3 regions of the Maribacter sp. TH_r10 genome follow, and region 1 is predicted to be linked to each of the others. Evidence: riboswitches for the same ligand, from Rfam matches in the RefSeq annotation. Region 1 holds a riboswitch; each other region holds the start of a gene.
The links. A riboswitch is a leader RNA that binds a small molecule or an ion and turns the genes downstream of it on or off. The one in region 1 is predicted to bind S-adenosylmethionine.

Region 2: linked by a shared signal. The riboswitch ahead of R3X28_RS17075 (homocysteine S-methyltransferase family protein) and the one ahead of R3X28_RS05135 (helix-turn-helix transcriptional regulator) in region 1 are both predicted to bind S-adenosylmethionine.
Region 3: linked by a shared signal. The riboswitch ahead of R3X28_RS17025 (O-acetylhomoserine aminocarboxypropyltransferase/cysteine synthase family protein) and the one ahead of R3X28_RS05135 (helix-turn-helix transcriptional regulator) in region 1 are both predicted to bind S-adenosylmethionine.

Annotation. Positions count from the first base shown of each region.
Region 1 is NZ_JAWMPY010000001.1:1,244,615-1,250,820, reverse strand. It holds gene R3X28_RS05145 (tetratricopeptide repeat protein) at 1-1,460, shown strand, start outside; gene R3X28_RS05140 (HNH endonuclease) at 1,692-2,492, shown strand; gene R3X28_RS05135 (helix-turn-helix transcriptional regulator) at 2,583-3,494, opposite strand; SAM-I-IV-variant riboswitch at 3,484-3,581, opposite strand; gene R3X28_RS05130 (exodeoxyribonuclease VII large subunit) at 4,798-5,640, opposite strand; gene R3X28_RS05125 (hypothetical protein) at 5,685-6,071, opposite strand.
Region 2 is NZ_JAWMPY010000009.1:82,746-88,951, reverse strand. It holds gene metF (methylenetetrahydrofolate reductase [NAD(P)H]) at 1-543, opposite strand, end outside; gene metH (methionine synthase) at 706-3,429, opposite strand; gene R3X28_RS17075 (homocysteine S-methyltransferase family protein) at 3,584-4,591, opposite strand; SAM riboswitch class I at 4,839-4,959, opposite strand; gene cobA (uroporphyrinogen-III C-methyltransferase) at 5,431-6,206, opposite strand, start outside.
Region 3 is NZ_JAWMPY010000009.1:67,154-73,359, reverse strand. It holds gene thrA (bifunctional aspartate kinase/homoserine dehydrogenase I) at 1-1,272, opposite strand, end outside; gene R3X28_RS17025 (O-acetylhomoserine aminocarboxypropyltransferase/cysteine synthase family protein) at 1,349-2,626, opposite strand; SAM riboswitch class I at 2,750-2,888, opposite strand; gene metK (methionine adenosyltransferase) at 2,965-4,221, opposite strand; gene R3X28_RS17015 (TonB-dependent receptor) at 4,525-6,206, opposite strand, start outside.

The sequences.
Region 1 (6,206 bases):
CTCAGGCCAGATATGATGAACTAATCCACACACTCAATGAAAATGATATTGACAAAGATATTGCGCTTTATAAAGAACGAGGGGAAGTCTTAGCAAGCGAGCTTATTATAAAAGCACAAACCATTATATTAAGAATAAAAACCGATAGGTTTGAAGAAGTTAATCGGCTCTACCACAAAGCTATGATCTTAGTAGAAAACTACGATACAACATTTTATTATGCTTTATTTTTACAAGAAAACAAACAAATTTACAAAGCTACAGACTTGTATGAAAAAGCTTTGCTTCATTGTTCTAGTGATGAAGAAAAAGCAATTACACTGAACAATTTAGGGCTTTTGCAACAGAAAAAAAATGAATTTGAGAAGGGTGAAAAATCGTTTCAAGATGCATTAGAGATATTACGAAAATTGGCTGAAGACAACCCTAATACTTATCAACCTATAGTTGCAACTGCTTTAAATAATTTGGCAATGAATCAGCAAAAAATGAACAATTACATAGGTTCCGAGAAATATCTAAAAGAGGCGTTAGATATTAGAAGAATATTAGTAAAAGACAATCCTCAAGTTCATTTGTTCGACTTATCCACAAGCTTAAATAATTTGGGGATTTTGCATCAGAAAAAAAATAAATTTGATAAGGGTGAAAAATCGTTCCAAGAAGCATTGGAGATTTTAGGAAAATTAGCAATGGATAACCCACAGAAGTTTTCACCATACCGAGCAACTACTTTAAATAATTTAGGGACTCTGTATTACGACAAAACCGAATATGAAAAAGCAGAAGAATCCTTGTTAAAAGCCTTAAAAATTAGAAGAAAATTGGCGCAAGTTAATCCTCAAAAACATTTGCCTGACATTGCTTCTAGCCTGAACAATCTGGCAGTTATATACGAAGAAACAAATGATTACGAAGAAGGAGAAAAATCAATTCAAGAAGCATTGGAGATATCAAGAAAATTAGCGATAGACAATCCCCAAACTTATTTGCATGGAGTAGCCACTAATCTGAACAATTTGGGGCTGTTACAGGTTGCCGAAAATAAATTTAAAAAAGCAGAGGAGTCCTATAAGGAAGCATTGGGTATATCCAGAAAATTAGCGGAGGACAATCCCCAAACATATTTATCAACTTTAGCCACGAATTTAAACAATTTGGGAAGTTTTCAGTCGTCTCGCAAGAAACATAAAAAAGCAGAAAAAGCCTATGAAGAAGGGTTGGGGATTTTATATAAGTTAGCAGAAGATAGCCCCGAAATTTACCTAAAATATTATGGAGAGGCTTGTATTAATTTAGCTCTATTTTATCGAAATAGTAGAATTGACAAAAACAAATCAATATCGAGTGCCAAAAATGCGCTTAATGCTTATAGAGAATTACCGCCAAATACCATCAATGCTGAGAAATACATTAGTGTAGCTGAATACATTTTGACATATTGGGAAGAAAATACATAGAAAATACCATTGCCAGTACACCACAGAAGTAATCGTTGCACAAGCCCTTGAACAGAAAAAAAAGACCTCTTTTAAGCCCATTTTAGGGGCTTTTTGTTTTTAGGACACTGGGTAATCTCGATTCTATTGGAAACTTAGAAGTGACTTTTCAACTTCATATAGCCTATTTTTCAAATAAAGTGATATTTTAAATTTCTTTAATTATGAATAAACAGTATTGATTATCTTTGGATGAATAATCATTTGAATGTAGAGATTATGGCTACTTGGTTAGTGCTGCACAAGAAACATTCTGGATATGGGGATATAGTCGGTGAGACCTATGAATATCCCGTAGGTATCGCGAACTCCCTACAAATAAAGGCTGGTGACTATATAGTATTTTGCCTTACTAAAAAATCTGCCAATAATGACAAACGTCTGCTTGGATACGGCAGGATAAAAGAACTGGAGCCGAAACCACCTTTAGAAGACGATCCAAAAAGAAGGGGTAGGCTAGCCGCGCACTTAGAGGATTACCATAAATTCGACCCTCCCCTTTCATTTGATGATATTGGTGGCGACCCACGGACGAACTTCACCAATTCAATATCCAGAATTGAATTTGACTTTGGGAAATTCACCAGCATTGAGATAGCCGCACCGATTAATGACGACTTCAATGAAAAACAATACTTTGCCCGAACCATCAGAAGAGGGCAACCGAAACTCAGGGAAAGTCTTTTGAAAGCTTATAATCATAAATGCGCTATTAGTGGCCATGGACCAGAAAGTGTACTGGAAGCATGTCATATAGAGCCTCATAGCATATCTGGGAACAACCAGCTAGAGAATGGGTTGTTATTAAGATCTGATATACATTGCTTGTTTGATGATGCCCTCATAAAAATCAACCCGAAGACTTATATGATTGAAGTTGATGATTCCATAATAGACTCCCCATACGGAAGATTCCACGGTCAGGAATTACATAAAAGGATTGATGGAACATTTCCGTCCAAAAAGTATCTTAATACGAGGTATAAAGGTTAACTATTATCAAGGCCCATAGGATATATTTCTTACGTTTATATTTGGTGATTCTTATTTTTGTCCTTTCTCACAATAATCCAATTCATTGCGTTAAGCTGCTTCAACACCTTTGCTTTCATGAAGTTCAGGGACAGCCGCTTTTAAGGATTCCCAATACCTTTTAACAGTTGAACGGCTAACCCCCGCCATTTCCCATAATTGCTTCTGGGTCATCCCTTTTTTATAATAAGATTGTAGTAATTCAAAAGTCTTATTCTTGCTTTGTTTACCATTGTATTGATTGAAAATTAGGCTTTTCTGTTCACTAGTAAAGTCATAATCAGGATTCCAGATGATATTAGTCGTTACAAACCTGCCTTTGATAGGTCTAGGTTCATTGACGACCTTATTAATAATCTTATCTATCTTATTGAAAGATTCATTACGGTATTTATTCCCTATAACCTGCACTTTTTTAGGAGCATAGTGGTGAAAAAGCTCATTTGACAATTCCTTCAAACAGCCATAGCCTGGTTTTCTGCATACATTATACCCATTCAGGATAGCTGGTAGAATTCTATAAAAATCAACAAGGGTCGATAATCTATTTTGTGGTAACAAAACTTGTTCATATCCAAAGGTTCCCTTTAAGAATGGATCGCCATTAAAATCATACTCTTCGATAACATTATCCAAACTATCGCAAATTACATTGTTATAAGGTTTAGTAAAATTGTTTTTAGTAAATGGTATAAACTCAATGCTTGAATTTGGCATTGTCTTACCCTGTTCAAACAAACTCTTAACATTTTTCAAGTCATCGACATGAGTTGATGGGTCTTTTGATTTTTGTGATGCTACTGTAATCTTGGTATATAGGGGTCTATTAAGGTAGTAGGGACTTTTGGAATCATTAAGTTTAGAATCTATTTTCTTTAAATATGACTTGACATTCTCAACTTCGCTTAGTTCACTTTTAAGTAGTGCCCTTACTTTGTCCTGTTGTATAATATTTAAACTCATTAATTGCTTTTTAGCCAAATCATTGAACCACCTTATTAATGAGATAACAGGTTGGCACCCTTTAGAGGGATTCTATAGATTTATAAATGTTAATTTATAATTTTAATTAGTTTATTACAAAATAATATTTTAATTTTGCAATTCTTATCATCATTTTGCAATATTACGTATTATTTTCTTAACATCCAAGTGTATTAACTATTTTTTTGTGCCGACTCTTTTGATGGTTGTATTAAAAACTACATAATGTTATATTTAAAACATTATGTTATTTTAAAATGTTAAAAAATAGGTTTTATCGCTTTATTAACATTATGTAGGGTGGATGAACCCTTGCAAGGATGCTTCTAACTGATATGACAAACACAAATTTAGTTTTGGAACTCTATACGCCCTTCGGGCAGTTAGGAAATTCGATATAAAAGTAGGATTGACTTTACGCCCTTCGGGCAGTTTGGGATTGTACTTAATCTAGTTGTACGAATAATAAAGCTATAATTTAAGCTTATTGTGAAACAAAAACTTATTGCAGGATAGTCTATAATACTTTTCTTTAAACTTTAAAAAAGATCTATTACCTACTGTAAGCAGTCGTTCAGCAACAAATAGTTAAGATTAATAGCTTAAAGAATTTTAACAATGGTTTCTTATTGTTTAACAAAAAGCCTAATAGCCCCTAAAAAGTAATAGACTATTCGCATCCAGATTAAGAGGTCCTTTCACTAAAAAAAATGAGTCAAATAAGGTATTATAGGCTATTAAATCTTTAAAATATATCGGTAGTCAAGATTTTCAAACCATATAAGCTTAAAAGGACAAAGTAAATATCATTTTCAGCTATTCCAACTTAAGGCATATAGATTGGCACATTAGAAAAAATTATAATTAGCTATAAAAATCGGACAAATACTGAATTTAATATTGGGATTGTTTCATTTTAGCTTGGAGGCCAAACTATTTGTTCCCGCCACATGTATTAGAGGAAAACGATATTATACACTCAATGGGCTGTATCAGAAACGTTATGCCAGGGAAAGGGGAATAATAGACTAATAGTGTCTTTATAAAAAAATAATCAAAAGACAAACGATAAGTAAAAACGAAACTGAGATTAAAACATATAAATATTGCTTTTCCCTGGTCTTAAAAATTTGTTCCAATTTCTCCTTGTCCTTTTGTCCCCTCAGTATCTCTTCCTTAATGGAATTCTCCGCCTTTAGTAGTCTTTCCTCCCTATCCTTGGATACTAAAGCTAAGTCTTTCTCCAGGACGGTTATTCTTTCATTCAGAGTGGTACGGTCCTTTATTTGATTTCTGTATCTGTTATTTGATTTCTGTATCTGTCCACTAGGTTCTGCAGAAATGAGCCGAATGCAGTAGGGGTACCAAAACCTTTATCAGCACATTTTTCTAGCAAGGTAACGTCCTCCTTGTGCCCAATAGCAGTAACAAATGGCATAGAGCATTCCAATGAAGCTTTACATAAAGCTACGTCGTTGAATATCTCCAGTCCACTTCCACCACCTCTCATAACAATTAGCATATCCGACTCTACTTTTGATAAGAGTTTGATCTTTTTACTAATCTCTTGACTGTTCGAAAGGTTAACCTGGTGCTCGTTTATAGTGTAAAATTCAGAATCAGTTAACTGACCTCTATAATCTTCGCCAACTATAGAAGTAGAACCTGTTATAATGTTTATCACGGGCTTCTGATTGCTTAAAATCTTTTCTAACAGTAGTTGGTCCAAAAAGGGAATTGGGCGTTTAAACCGCTCCTGTACTACACTGAATTCAGCCTTGGTAATGAATTGAAATTCGTCCTTTCTACCTTTAACCTTAGTGGCCTTGAACTGTAGTTTGATGATACCGTCATTAAAGTTGTTCGTAGTTTTATTAAGATGACCTTCAAAAACATAATATTGTTTGGAGACTAGGTCCTCCCTTAACTTTGCAGGTACTACCAGGGTGAATTTACTAAGCTTATTTTCATCATGTAAAACATCATAATAGACGCCACCATATTTCTTGTTGTTTCCTGGCGAATAAAAACCCTCTAGTTTTATGATTCTCTCCTCTATTGGAGATGTAAAAGTGTTCTTGCAAATTTCGGTTAGTGAATCTACAGTAAAGGATAAGTCCTGCATTTATCGAATTTTAAACACTAAGTTAAAACGTTTTTAACTAATTATTATTTCTTAAACCATCCAGAACTGGCATTGCAATTGAAAATGTTGATGATCTCACCGTTATTTACTTCGAAGACATAGGCGAACCTCGGGGTTGGTCCATCACTGTAGAATTCACTCGTGCGATGTCCTTTCACGCACATCTCACACCTTCCCTCCTTAATGATCATTCTCTTTATGCCGCTTTCCCTGGCAGAATCGAATTGGGACTTGAGAAACGCCAGAAATCGATATTTGTCAAGATCATCGAAGTACTGATCGTCATGTATATATGGCTCTATCCTTGAGGCATCTAAAAAAACACACGCCTCTACAAATTTTTTCACTATGATTATTGCCTGTTCCCCACTAGTGTTCTCTGTTTTCAATTTAAGCTTGATTACTTCCATTATCGATTTTTTAAGTTTGAACACAAAACTTACATTTACTTAAATAGGATCCAAACCTAGGCGGTCATTTTCGATCAATGGAAGGTTAACTACGATCAAAGGAAATTTTATCGTGCATTATGGGATATTTTATAC
Region 2 (6,206 bases), on a different contig from region 1:
TTCAGGATAGCCGGCCACTCCGATACAAAAGTCCGCATTATCATCATTCTCTATCATTTCGTGCAAATATTTACCTTTATTCAGGTCATTTATCTGCTCCACCAAATTCAATGCATAGGCATGCCCCCCTTTAGTGGGCTCAAAATATTTCTGTTCCCTACGGGCATCTCCACGTAAGGCCATCACATTCTCAATTCCCAAATAATGGCAATCGATCAACACATATTCGGTTTCCTCTTTGGTAAATCCACCACATAAGATATGCGGAACGGTATCTACCTGATATTTATGCTTTATCGAAGCACAAATACCGACCGTACCTGGCCGCATACGTGTCAATTTTTTATCCAGCAGACCGTCTCGATCAATATAGATATACTCCTCCCGGGAAGTGGTTACATCAATGAATGGAGGTTTAAACTCTATCAACGGATCGATATTATTATACAACTCCTGTATATTTCTTCCTTTTACCGGCGGAATCAACTCAAAAGAGAACAACGTCTCGCCTTTGGCATTTTTTATATGGTCTGTTACTTTCATATATGCTGAACTTGTTTCAGTATGTATTCTTATTTCATTTTTTGGCGTTCCCCAAAATGGGTCGGGCTATTCGCTATATTTTTTTCGTAAAACAATTTTACCAAACACAATTGAACGGTCCCGAAAAAAGATGCCGCTGCTATCCCTAACGCAAATCCTTCTTTAATCCTCACTAATATTCGGTGCCAACCACTTTTTGGCATCCGCAATCGGCATTCCTTTGCGCGCTGCATAATCCTGTACCTGATCTTCTTTTATTTTCCCTAATCCAAAATACCGGGCCTCAGGGTGTGCAAAATAATAACCACTTACACTGGCTGCAGGCCACATGGCCAAGCTCTCGGTCAGTTCTACCCCGATTTTTTCCTTTACACCCAATACTTCCCATAAGGTTAATTTTTCCAAATGGTCCGGGCATGCAGGGTATCCTGGTGCCGGTCTAATACCTTTATACCCCTCATTGATCAGATCCTCATTGCTCAATTGCTCTTCCTTGGCATATCCCCAATAATCAACACGAACCTCCTTGTGTAAATATTCCGCAAATGCTTCGGCCAATCGATCGGCCAATGCCTTGATCAAAATAGCATTGTAATCATCATGGTTCTTTTCATATTCCGCGGCCAATTCCGCAGTACCAAAACCAGCACTTACACAAAAACATCCTATATAATCCTGTAAACCTTGGTTCTTGGGAGCAATGAAATCGGACAGCGCAAAATTAGGCACTCCATCCCGTTTTTTCAATTGTTGGCGTAGGGTTCGGAATATATAATTTTTTCCATCGGCCTCTATTTCTATATCATCTTCATTAATAGTGTTGGCTTTGAACAAACCGAAAACTGCTTTTGCCTTCAATAATTTCTTTTCTACCACCTCTTTCAACATTTCCTGTGCATCTGCAAAAAGCTCTGTGGCTTGTTCCCCAACAACATTGTCCGTAAGGATATCGGGGAATCTACCATGCAATTCCCAGCTTCTGAAAAACGGGGTCCAATCAATGAACGGCAGTAATTTATTCAGGTCCAGATCATCGATAACCTGAATACCCATTGAATTTGGATTAACAAGATCGGTACCTTTCCAATCTATTTGAAACTTGTTCGCCCTAGCATCTTCGATAGATCTATATTCTTTATGTTTTGCCCGGTTCTTAAACTTATCACGGAACGTTTCATAATCGAGTTTTATCGATTGCTTGTAGGTTTCGGAGGTTTCTTTTTGCAAAAGATCACCAACCACCGTTACGGCCCTAGAAGCATCATTTACATGCACTACCGCATTCTGGTATTCAATATCTATCTTCACGGCAGTATGGGCCTTGCTGGTCGTGGCTCCCCCTATGAGCAAAGGCACGTTGAAATTCTGACGTTGCATTTCCTTAGCCAAAAACACCATTTCATCCAATGAAGGGGTAATCAAACCACTTAAACCGATTACATCTACATTTTCTTTTTTGGCAGCCTCGATGATTTTTTCCGGAGGCACCATTACCCCTAGGTCAATAATATCATAATTGTTACAGGCCAAAACAACACTTACTATATTTTTCCCTATATCGTGTACATCGCCCTTAACAGTTGCCATTAAAATTTTTCCAGCCGAACCACCAGAGACCGCATCGGGATTGTTTTTCTTTTCTTCTTCAATATACGGCAATAGATACGCTACCGCCTTCTTCATGACACGGGCAGACTTTACAACTTGAGGCAAAAACATTTTACCACTTCCGAACAGATCACCCACAACGTTCATACCCGTCATTAAATGACCTTCGATGACCTCAATAGTATTATCTACACTTTTACGGGCGGTTTCTACATCTTCAACGATATACTGGTCGATACCTTTGACCAAAGCCCTAGTAATCCTATTCTGCAGAGGTTCCTCTCTCCATGAAAGATCGATTTTATTCTCTTTGGCCTTACCAACCACGGATTCTGCAAAATCGAGCAATCTCTCGGTTGCATCGTCCCTACGATCAAGAATCACATCTTCTACATGTTCCAACAAATCTTTCGGAATATCATCATAAACCTCTAACATCGTAGGGTTTACGATTCCCATATTCATACCTGCTTTTATGGCATGATACAGAAAAACCGAATGCATGGCTTCCCTTACTGGATTATTACCGCGAAAACTAAAGGAAACATTACTAACACCACCACTTACACTACAGAAAGGAAGGTTTTCCCGCACCCATTTGGTGGCCTCGATAAAGTCAAGGGCATTTCGTCTATGCTCATCCATTCCCGTAGCAACGGGGAACACGTTCAAATCGAAAATAATATCCTCGGGGGCAAAATTCACTTCATTGACCAAAATGTCATACGAGCGTTTTGCTATCTCAACCCTTCGTTCAAAGTTATCCGCTTGGCCTACCTCATCAAAAGCCATTACGATAACCGCAGCCCCATAACGCCTTATCAATTTGGCATGTTGAACGAATTGTTCCTTACCCTCTTTTAGACTAATGGAATTCACAACGGATTTACCTTGTACCACTTGAAGACCTGCCTCGATAATCTCCCATTTAGAACTATCTATCATAATGGGCACCCGGGCTATATCGGGTTCTGCCATTAAAAGGTTCAAGTACTTTACCATGGACTCTTTCCCGTCTATTAGTCCGTCATCCATATTAATATCAATGACCTGTGCACCACCTTCTACTTGATGACGGGCAACATCAAGGGCTTCTTCGAATTTCTCCTCTTTGATAAGACGAAGGAATTTCCTTGATCCGGCCACATTGGTACGTTCCCCAACATTAATGAAATTACTTTCAGGAGTAACTATCAATGGCTCTAGACCGCTTAATTTCAAATATTTGGATTCCTGACTATGATCAACGGTGGTTCTTATGTTGGATGCATCACTCATTACCGAAAATTGTTTTTAAAATTGACAAATCCATCATGCAATTCTTTGCGTTTTTTCCCTGTCCCTGAAAATCCAAAGAACTATTTCTATTTAAAGAATCCTGACCCATAGCTAGGAATAACGGTGTATTCAATTCAATATATGCCATATACTTCTACTCTAAACTATTTGCCAAAGATTTTCTTGGCTTAAAGCCCTTGACCAAACTTGCCATTGCCGAAATATGTTCCGGGGTAGTTCCACAGCATCCGCCAACGATATTCACCAATCCTTTTTCTAAATATTCTTTTATCTGTTCCGCCATTTGTTCGGGGGTTTCATCATATTCCCCAAAAGCATTAGGTAAACCGGCATTAGGGTGTGCCGAAACCGCGAAATCGGTTTTTGAAGACAAGACTTCTAAATGGGGCACCAACTGACTGGCCCCCAGTGCACAATTGAAACCTACGGATAGTATTGGAATATGCGATACGGAAATCAAAAATGCCTCTGCCGTTTGACCCGACAAGGTTCGTCCTGAAGCATCTGTAATGGTACCGCTTACCATAACCGGCACATCAACTTTACGTTCTTCTTTTACCTCTTCAATTGCGAATAGGGCCGCCTTGGCATTTAATGTGTCAAAAATAGTTTCGACAAGAAGAAGATCAACTCCCCCATCCACTAAAGCCTCAACCTGCTGTTTATAAGCAATTCGTAGTTCGTCAAATGATACAGCCCTAAACCCTGGGTCATTAACATCCGGGGACATACTTGCCGTTTTATTGGTAGGGCCTATGCTGCCAGCAACAAAACGTGGTTTATCAGGCTCTTTTGCCGTGAATTCATCTGCGACCTTTCTTGCAATCCGGGCACTTTCATAATTAAGTTCATATACCAAATCTTCCATATGGTAATCAGCCATGGCTACGGTAGTACCCGAAAAAGTATTGGTTTCAATAATATCGGCACCCGCTTCAAGATACTTTGCATGAACCGCTGCTATGGCCTCTGGTTGGGTAAGTGAAAGAAGGTCATTATTACCTTGTAAGGGACTCGGCCAGTCCTTGAATCTTTCCCCACGAAAATCCTCTTCGGTAAATTTATAGCGCTGCAACATGGTACCCATGGCACCGTCTAAAACCAAAACCCTCTCTTTTAATATACTCCTTATGTCTTTCATGTTTTCGGATTGCCAAAAATATCTTTAATTTCCTTTTTTTTCATAAACCCCTTTTTGAATGCCCTTCTTCCGGTATTCTTGGAGCATTAAATGCACGTTTTTTTTGCTCCTCAAAGGTTATGAAAACCATTTTGTGAGACATGATAAAACATGATAAAACACCAAAGCATCTTCATTTTTTCTATATGATAACGCTCTATTATTTTAATTGATCAAGGAAAGGGCTAAGACAGATGTCCTTTTTATGGGGTTATCTTTCACGCCCATGGCCTGATAGAATTTAGCACCTTCTTATTCCCGTAACGGACTGGAAAAAAGGGTTGCCAAGGTTTCATAGGGTCTAGTCCCTCCGCCTTTCTTGATAACTTCTTCAATGTATTAAAGAACTCGTTGCAAATTAACGGCACTGTTTGCTCAAAAACAAGGAATAACCTTAGTTTTAGGCTATTGCTTTAAATTTCACCTCTTGTAGACAAAAACTACATGACCCTTCCCTCATCTTTACAACCTTTTGCTCAAAGTTCCCCTAAAATGCACCCTTAAAAGCATTTAGACCGTGTATTACATGATTTTTTATTACCGAAGGAATTCTGGAAAAACCACCGCGAGCTTTTTGCTTTTGTCTTATTCATTGAATTTGTCGGAATAGCCATTCAAACATTACCTTTTCATAGCCATGACAACCTTTCTACATTCACAATATGAAAGACAATCGACCATTGTATCGCTGATAACAAGTACCTAATACAGGTGATTAAAGAAATTTAGGGTTTCGGAATGCCTTACTATCATTCCCAAACAAAGTTTTTAAGAATAAAGCAATCAATGACCTTGAATACCTATTTTATGAAATTGATTCCGTTAGGCAAATCTGCTTGTACATCACTTTCTGAATAATTATTTTGAAGCTCCGAAATACGTTCTCGATGTTTAACCACATCCCCGATAATAATGATCGCGGGATTTTTCAATTCCTTCTTTTCAACCGTCTTAACAATGGTACTTATGGTCCCTACACCGACTTTCTCATTTTTTCGAGTGCCGTTTTGAATAATGGCAATGGGCATATTTGACTTTCCTTCTTGTTTAAAAAGATCAACTATCGCACCTAATTTACTCATCCCCATAAGAATCACCACGGTAGCATTGGATTTTGCCGCCAAACGAACATCTTCAGATAATTTATGTTCCTTTGTTGTCCCTGTAATTACCCAAAAACTTTCCGATGAACCCCTTTTGGTTACAGGAATCTGTTGGGAAGCCGGTACGGACACCGAGGAGGATATACCCGGAACCATAGCTACTTCTATTCCTTGAGCAGCTGCATATTCCATTTCCTCAGCACCTCTACCAAAAACAAATGGATCACCCCCTTTTAATCGTACAACATGACCATGGCTCAATGCCCTACTTACAATAAGTTCATTTATTTGGTCCTGTTCATAGGAATAACACCCTCTTCGCTTACCCACAAAAATATGTTCGGCCTTTGGCGCATAACCCAGCAAGACATCGTCTACCAAAGCATCGTACAAAATAACATCGGCACTTGCCAAGACCTTGACCCCTTTTACGGTAATCAAATCCACATCGCCTGGCCCTGCCCCGACCACTG
Region 3 (6,206 bases), on a different contig from region 1:
ATCCCCTAAAAGGGAAACACCTTCGAACAATTTGAACAATGCTTCATAATCCTTTTCCAGGTTCACGTTTTTAAAGGTATGCGTCTGGTAGTTTTCAAAAGCTGTGAAGTCCTTTGAATAATCTTCTCCCCGTGCTGCCTTTTCCAGCATGGTCTCTAACTGATCGGTAGCTTTCTCCCTAGCCGAAAGTACCACTGCAATGTTCTCTCCGTTTTCGACTTTATTGACAATAATATCCAAAACATGGCCCAAACCTTCCCCGTTGCTCAATGATTTTCCTCCGAATTTCAATATGGTAACCCGGTCGGTCTTTCCATCTGCATTAAAGATTCCGTTAAGGAGTTTTTGCATTTGTTCAAACTCGATAAGAAAGGCATCATGCCCATGTAACGATTGTACCTCACCATAGGTAACATTGCTTTTGGCCTGTGCCAATTGCTTAAACGTTTCCTTGTTTTCCTTTGCCGTGAAGAACAAATCGGAATCAACCCCGATGATGTGTATATTGGTATCACTGTTCTGAAGATCCACGAAGGCAGATTCCCCATTCCGAGTAATATCGATAGTTTTCAGCAATTGGTTCATCAACTTATAAGCGGATAGTTGAAAACGGTCTTTCAACTTTTCCCCATGGTGCATTAACCAACTTTCCACATTAAAGACCTGTAACTCTTCATTGGTACTTCTCTTAAACCTTTCTTTGAAAGATTCTGGCGTTCTATAGCAAAGCATGGCATGCATACGGGCATCGTGTACCGGCTGTTTGGAGTTGACCAAGAACTGTTCTTGTATTTGGCAATTACCTATTAACCAATCGGTAGATTTCCAGTCAGAAGCAACCGGAATCAAATGGGTCGTTAAACTGGGGTCAATCGCAGCCATTTCCCAAGCAATACCCCCACCTAAGGAACCTCCCAATAAAGCAAAGAGTTTATCTATTTTCAATGCCTTCAATCCCGATAAAAAAATACGGGCAATATCACCTGCTACAAAATCCTTATAGTTTTCAATGACAAAACCGTCATAACCATTACCGGGTATATTGAAGGCCATTATCGTATACTTATTGGTATCGATACATTTTCCTTCCCCGATCAGGGCAGACCACCACCCGTCGGGCCCAGTTACATTGGAGTTTCCCGTAAGCGCATGATTGACCAAGACAATAGGTGCCTCATGAAGTGGTTTCCCAAAAAGCTGGTAAGACAGTGAAATATCCTGGGACACTCCGCTTATTGTCTTAAAATCTTTAATTTCTAATTGATGTAGCATTCTATAAGTTCTGTATTAATTTGAACACCTCCTAACCTAACTGTTGAAAAGTACTCTAAATTTAAGATAAATCCGATTATCCAATTGTCGAAAAAGCTTGTTCTAAATCAGCCTTAAGATCTTCTATATCTTCCAATCCCACAGATAAACGAATCAAATCCTGACCTACCCCTGCGGTTTCTTGTTGCTCTTCCGTCAATTGTTGGTGTGTTGTACTCGCAGGATGGATGATCAAAGATTTCGTATCACCGATATTGGCCAATAAAGAGAATATTTTAGTCGCATCGGTGACTTTTTTTGCAGCTTCGAACCCACCTTTTACACCGAATGTTACCAAACCGCTTTGACCTTTTGGCAAATATTCCTGGGCCAAATCGTAGTACTTGCTACTTTTCAGACCTGGGTAATTTACCCATGCGACCTCTTCCCGTCCTTCTAACCATGTAGCCAACTCCAACGCATTCTCACTATGCTGCTTTATACGAACGGATAATGTTTCCAAACCTTGAATGATCTGAAAAGCGTTAAACGGACTAAGTGCACCTCCGAAATCGCGTAATCCTTCCAAAATCAATTTAAATGTAAATGCCGCTGCTCCTAAGGCTTCGCTATATACCAAACCGTGATAACCTGCAGAAGGTTCGGTGAATTCCGGATATTTGCCGTTTGCCCAATCAAATGTACCTGCATCGATTACAGCACCACCCAAAGAAGTTCCTTGGCCACCGATATATTTCGTCAGCGAATGGATCACAAGGTTCGCACCGTATTCAATAGGATTCAACAAAGCTGGCGATGCAACAGTATTATCGACAATGAAAGGCACTTGGGCTGTTTTGGCTTGTTCTGAAATAGATTTTAGATCCAACACATCTAATTTTGGATTTCCCAACGATTCCACAAAAATTGCCCTTGTATTATCTTGTACCGCTTTTCCGAAATTTGCAGGTTCTGAAGCATCGACGAACGTGGTCGTAATTCCCAACCTTGGTAAAGTAACGTTCAATAAATTAAAAGTACCCCCATATAAACTACTGGAAGCCACAATATGATCTCCCGCCTTTAACAATGTCAATAAAGTTGTGGAAATAGCGGAAGTCCCTGAAGCAAAGACCACAGCACCTACACCACCTTCTACAGCAGCCAACCTATTCTGTAAAATTTCATTGGTCGGGTTGTTCAACCTTGTATAGATAAAACCCAGCTCTGCCAACGAAAATAAGTTAGCGGCATGATCGGTATTATCGAATACATACGATGAAGTTTGATAAATAGGCACTGCTCGTGTTCCACCCGTTTTCGTGGTGTCATGACCGGCATGCAATGCGTTTGTTGTAAATTTTTGATTACCCATGATTTTAATTTGTTTATGTTGTTAATAAAATAAATCAAAACACTAGTACCTGTGCTGCGATTCGCAACTAGGAATAATCAAAAAGTTAAAAAGAAAGAGACAATTACAAAAATGTAATTCGTTTCGTTATCTATTCTTGCCTAAATTAAAGGATACTGAAAACATTCAGCCTCAAGATAGAATTTAGCACCTTCTTTGCACAGGAGGCAAAGGGTTGCTAAGGCTTCACAGGGTCTATTCCCTCCACCTTTCTTGATAACAATTCAATATGTGTTTGAACTTTTGAACGGCAAATATAAGGCCGTGTATTTGGTTTTTCCTAATCTTTTTAAAAAAAATCACATTTTAAATGCGGATTTTACCGCATCTACCATATCCAATTTTTCCCATGTGAACAACTCCACTTCTTTTTCAATCCTACCATTATAAGGGGATTCAAAAATCTTTGTTATTGTCTGGGGCTCTTTACCCATATGACCGTAAGCTGCGGTTTCCAAATAAATAGGGTTACGAAGCTTAAGTCTTTCTTCTATGGCAAAAGGACGCATATCGAACAATTGCGATACTATGGTCGCTATTTCCCCGTCTGAATATGAAATTTTAGATGTACCATAGGTATTCACAAAAATCGATGTTGGCTCTACAACGCCTATGGCATAACTTACCTGTACCAATATTTCATCAGAAACTCCGGCAGCCACTAAATTTTTTGCAATATGACGTGCCGCATAGGCTGCACTACGATCCACTTTACTAGGATCCTTGCCACTGAAAGCACCACCGCCATGTGCCCCTTTACCACCATAAGTATCTACTATGATCTTTCTTCCCGTAAGTCCTGTGTCACCGTGCGGACCTCCTATTACAAATTTCCCGGTCGGATTTATATGATATTTTATTTGATCATCGAATAAAGCTTGGTCGCTTTCCGGTAATTGCTCAATTACCTTAGGCATTAAGATTGAAATAATATCGTCCTTGATCTTCGCAAGCATCTTATCATCATCGGCATCAAAAGCATCATGCTGTGTAGATACAACGATGGTATCGATACGCTGCGGAACATTATCGTCGGAGTACTCAATAGTTACCTGGGCCTTGGCATCAGGCCTTAAATATGAAATCTCGGTCCCTTCCCTTCTAATGGTTGCGAGGGTCTGTAATATCCTATGGGAAATATCCAAAGCCAAAGGCATATAATTTTCGGTTTCCTTGGTGGCATAACCGAACATCATTCCTTGATCCCCTGCTCCTTGCTCTTCTTTAGACCCACGGTCAACACCTTGGTTAATGTCTTGTGATTGTTCATGAATCAAAGAAATAACACCACATGAATCGCCACTGAATTGGTATTCCCCTTTCGTGTATCCTATTTTATTTACGACATCGCGTGCTATATTCTGTACATCTAGATATGTATCACTCCTAACTTCACCGGCCAGGACTACCTGCCCAGTAGTTACCAAGGTTTCACAAGCTACTTTACTTTCGGGATCGAAAGCCAAAAAACTATCCAATAATGCATCACTGATTTGATCGGCAACTTTGTCCGGATGCCCTTCACTAACAGATTCTGAGGTAAATAAATATGCCATTTTTATAAAAATAGATAGGAGGAAATAAAAAAAGATTGCGAAAAAGGCGAATAAACTGAATGAAATCAGTTATCACTGCTTTAGCATTTTTACAATACCGAACTTAGTCCAGTATCCAGTTCCCTTAAGAACCAGGCCCTAATTTAAATTTTAGGCTATGAGGTTGCAATCAGTCAAATCTTTCCTCTCAAGATTGGGGACAAAAGTATAAAAAATGTTTTTCTTATATAATATAAACCGATTGTATTTTATCAAAAAAACACCAAAATATTCAATTGTATTCGCAATCAATACCTCAGCGTACTATATATCATATTTAACCGTAAATAGCACATATCTCGGCTGCACAAAGTAAGATTGTGTGGTAAAGTACAAGTCGCTTGTACTATCCCTATTAAGGATACTGGTATTTAACAGGTTAGTCCCCTTGATTCCGAATTCCCATTTACTATCTTTCTGTTGGTAGGTTAAATCCGATTCCAAGAAGCTATACTTATTATCAATAGTACCTTCTTTATCGGTGTAATCGTAATAATCATAATCTACGGTCAAGATAAAGTTCTTAAGGAAAGCCGTATCGAACCTGGCATAAGGTCTTTTAGTGAAATAGGTGGTTTCCCGCCCGCCGTTGTCATAATTGTTCACACTATAGCGATACCCTACTTCAAGATTGGGTGCATTTTTAAAATTTGTAGACACAGCCCCCTGATAATTTTGGGTAAATGCATTGGAAGTGAGTTGTGCATTGTCTACCAGGTTATTGGTGGTCGACCATGCCAAACTACCTCGCACCGAACCCTTAATTTTACCAAAAGTACGCTCATAGCGCCCATTGGCCGAAAACGATTCATCTTCGAAGTTTGAATTGATTGTGGTACTGATACGGTTAATCCCCACAATTTCAGCACTGCTTTTCAGGGCGTCGATTCTTTTCGTATAAGTGACATTCCCGAAAATATTCGTGAAATTGAACATATTGAAACTGAAAAAATTCAATGAGAGATTATGGTTCAAGGCACTTTCCAGACCTCTATTCCCTTGATAAACAGAGTTGTAGTTATTAAGTACATACCCCTGTGCAAATTTATTGACATCAGTAAACGACCGGGTTACCCTATAATTAAACCTAAGGTTTTCCGATTTTTTCAATTGGGCATTAATATAAACATCTGGCAACAAGGAAGTAAGATCATCTTTTACCGTAGTTCCCAATTGTTCGTTCTTTACATTAAACTGATGCAAGGTAACCCCAGGGTTGAACGTGAAAATCCCGGATATAACCTTATAATGAAAACCTAAATAAAGATCAGAAACACTATAGGTCACATCGTTTTCATAGTCCGAGCCTTCAATATCCAAAATATTATCCCCGTCCAATATCTGATATATAGCGGAGTTGAAATTCTGATGGCTTTGTGTTGTCCCCAAAGTAAAGTTCAAATTACTTTTGTCTCCCAACACATAGTAATAGTCGACCTTCGCATCAACCTTATTGGTTACCGTATTCTTTATTTGATTCAAATTATAAATTTCTTGATCTTCATCTACCGGAAAAATTTCGGTAAAAGCGAATTCACTTCGAATAGCCTCATAAAATGGATCCTCATCTTGATACAGATACTGGGCCTCCACAGCAAAAATATTCCTGTCGTTCAAGGTGTAATACAAGTTGGCATTTTGGTTTATGGATAATGGTTTCTGCCGTTTTTCTTCTGAGATCTCATCTGTAATATCCGATATGGACAATACACCAACCACCTCATTATCATTGGATTGCTTTAATAACACATCATAATCTACCTGAAGATCGACACTAGGCTTATACCTTGCACTTAATTTCGCAAGCCCCAATTGCACCGTTTGATCGGTATTGGTTGTTGCATTCTCAATATCGTTACTGGCAATATAGGTAGTAGTGCTTTGTGACTTCATCAAGGTGCCTGTGTAAGAATAAATTCCAAAACCGCTTAAATCCAATGATTTGG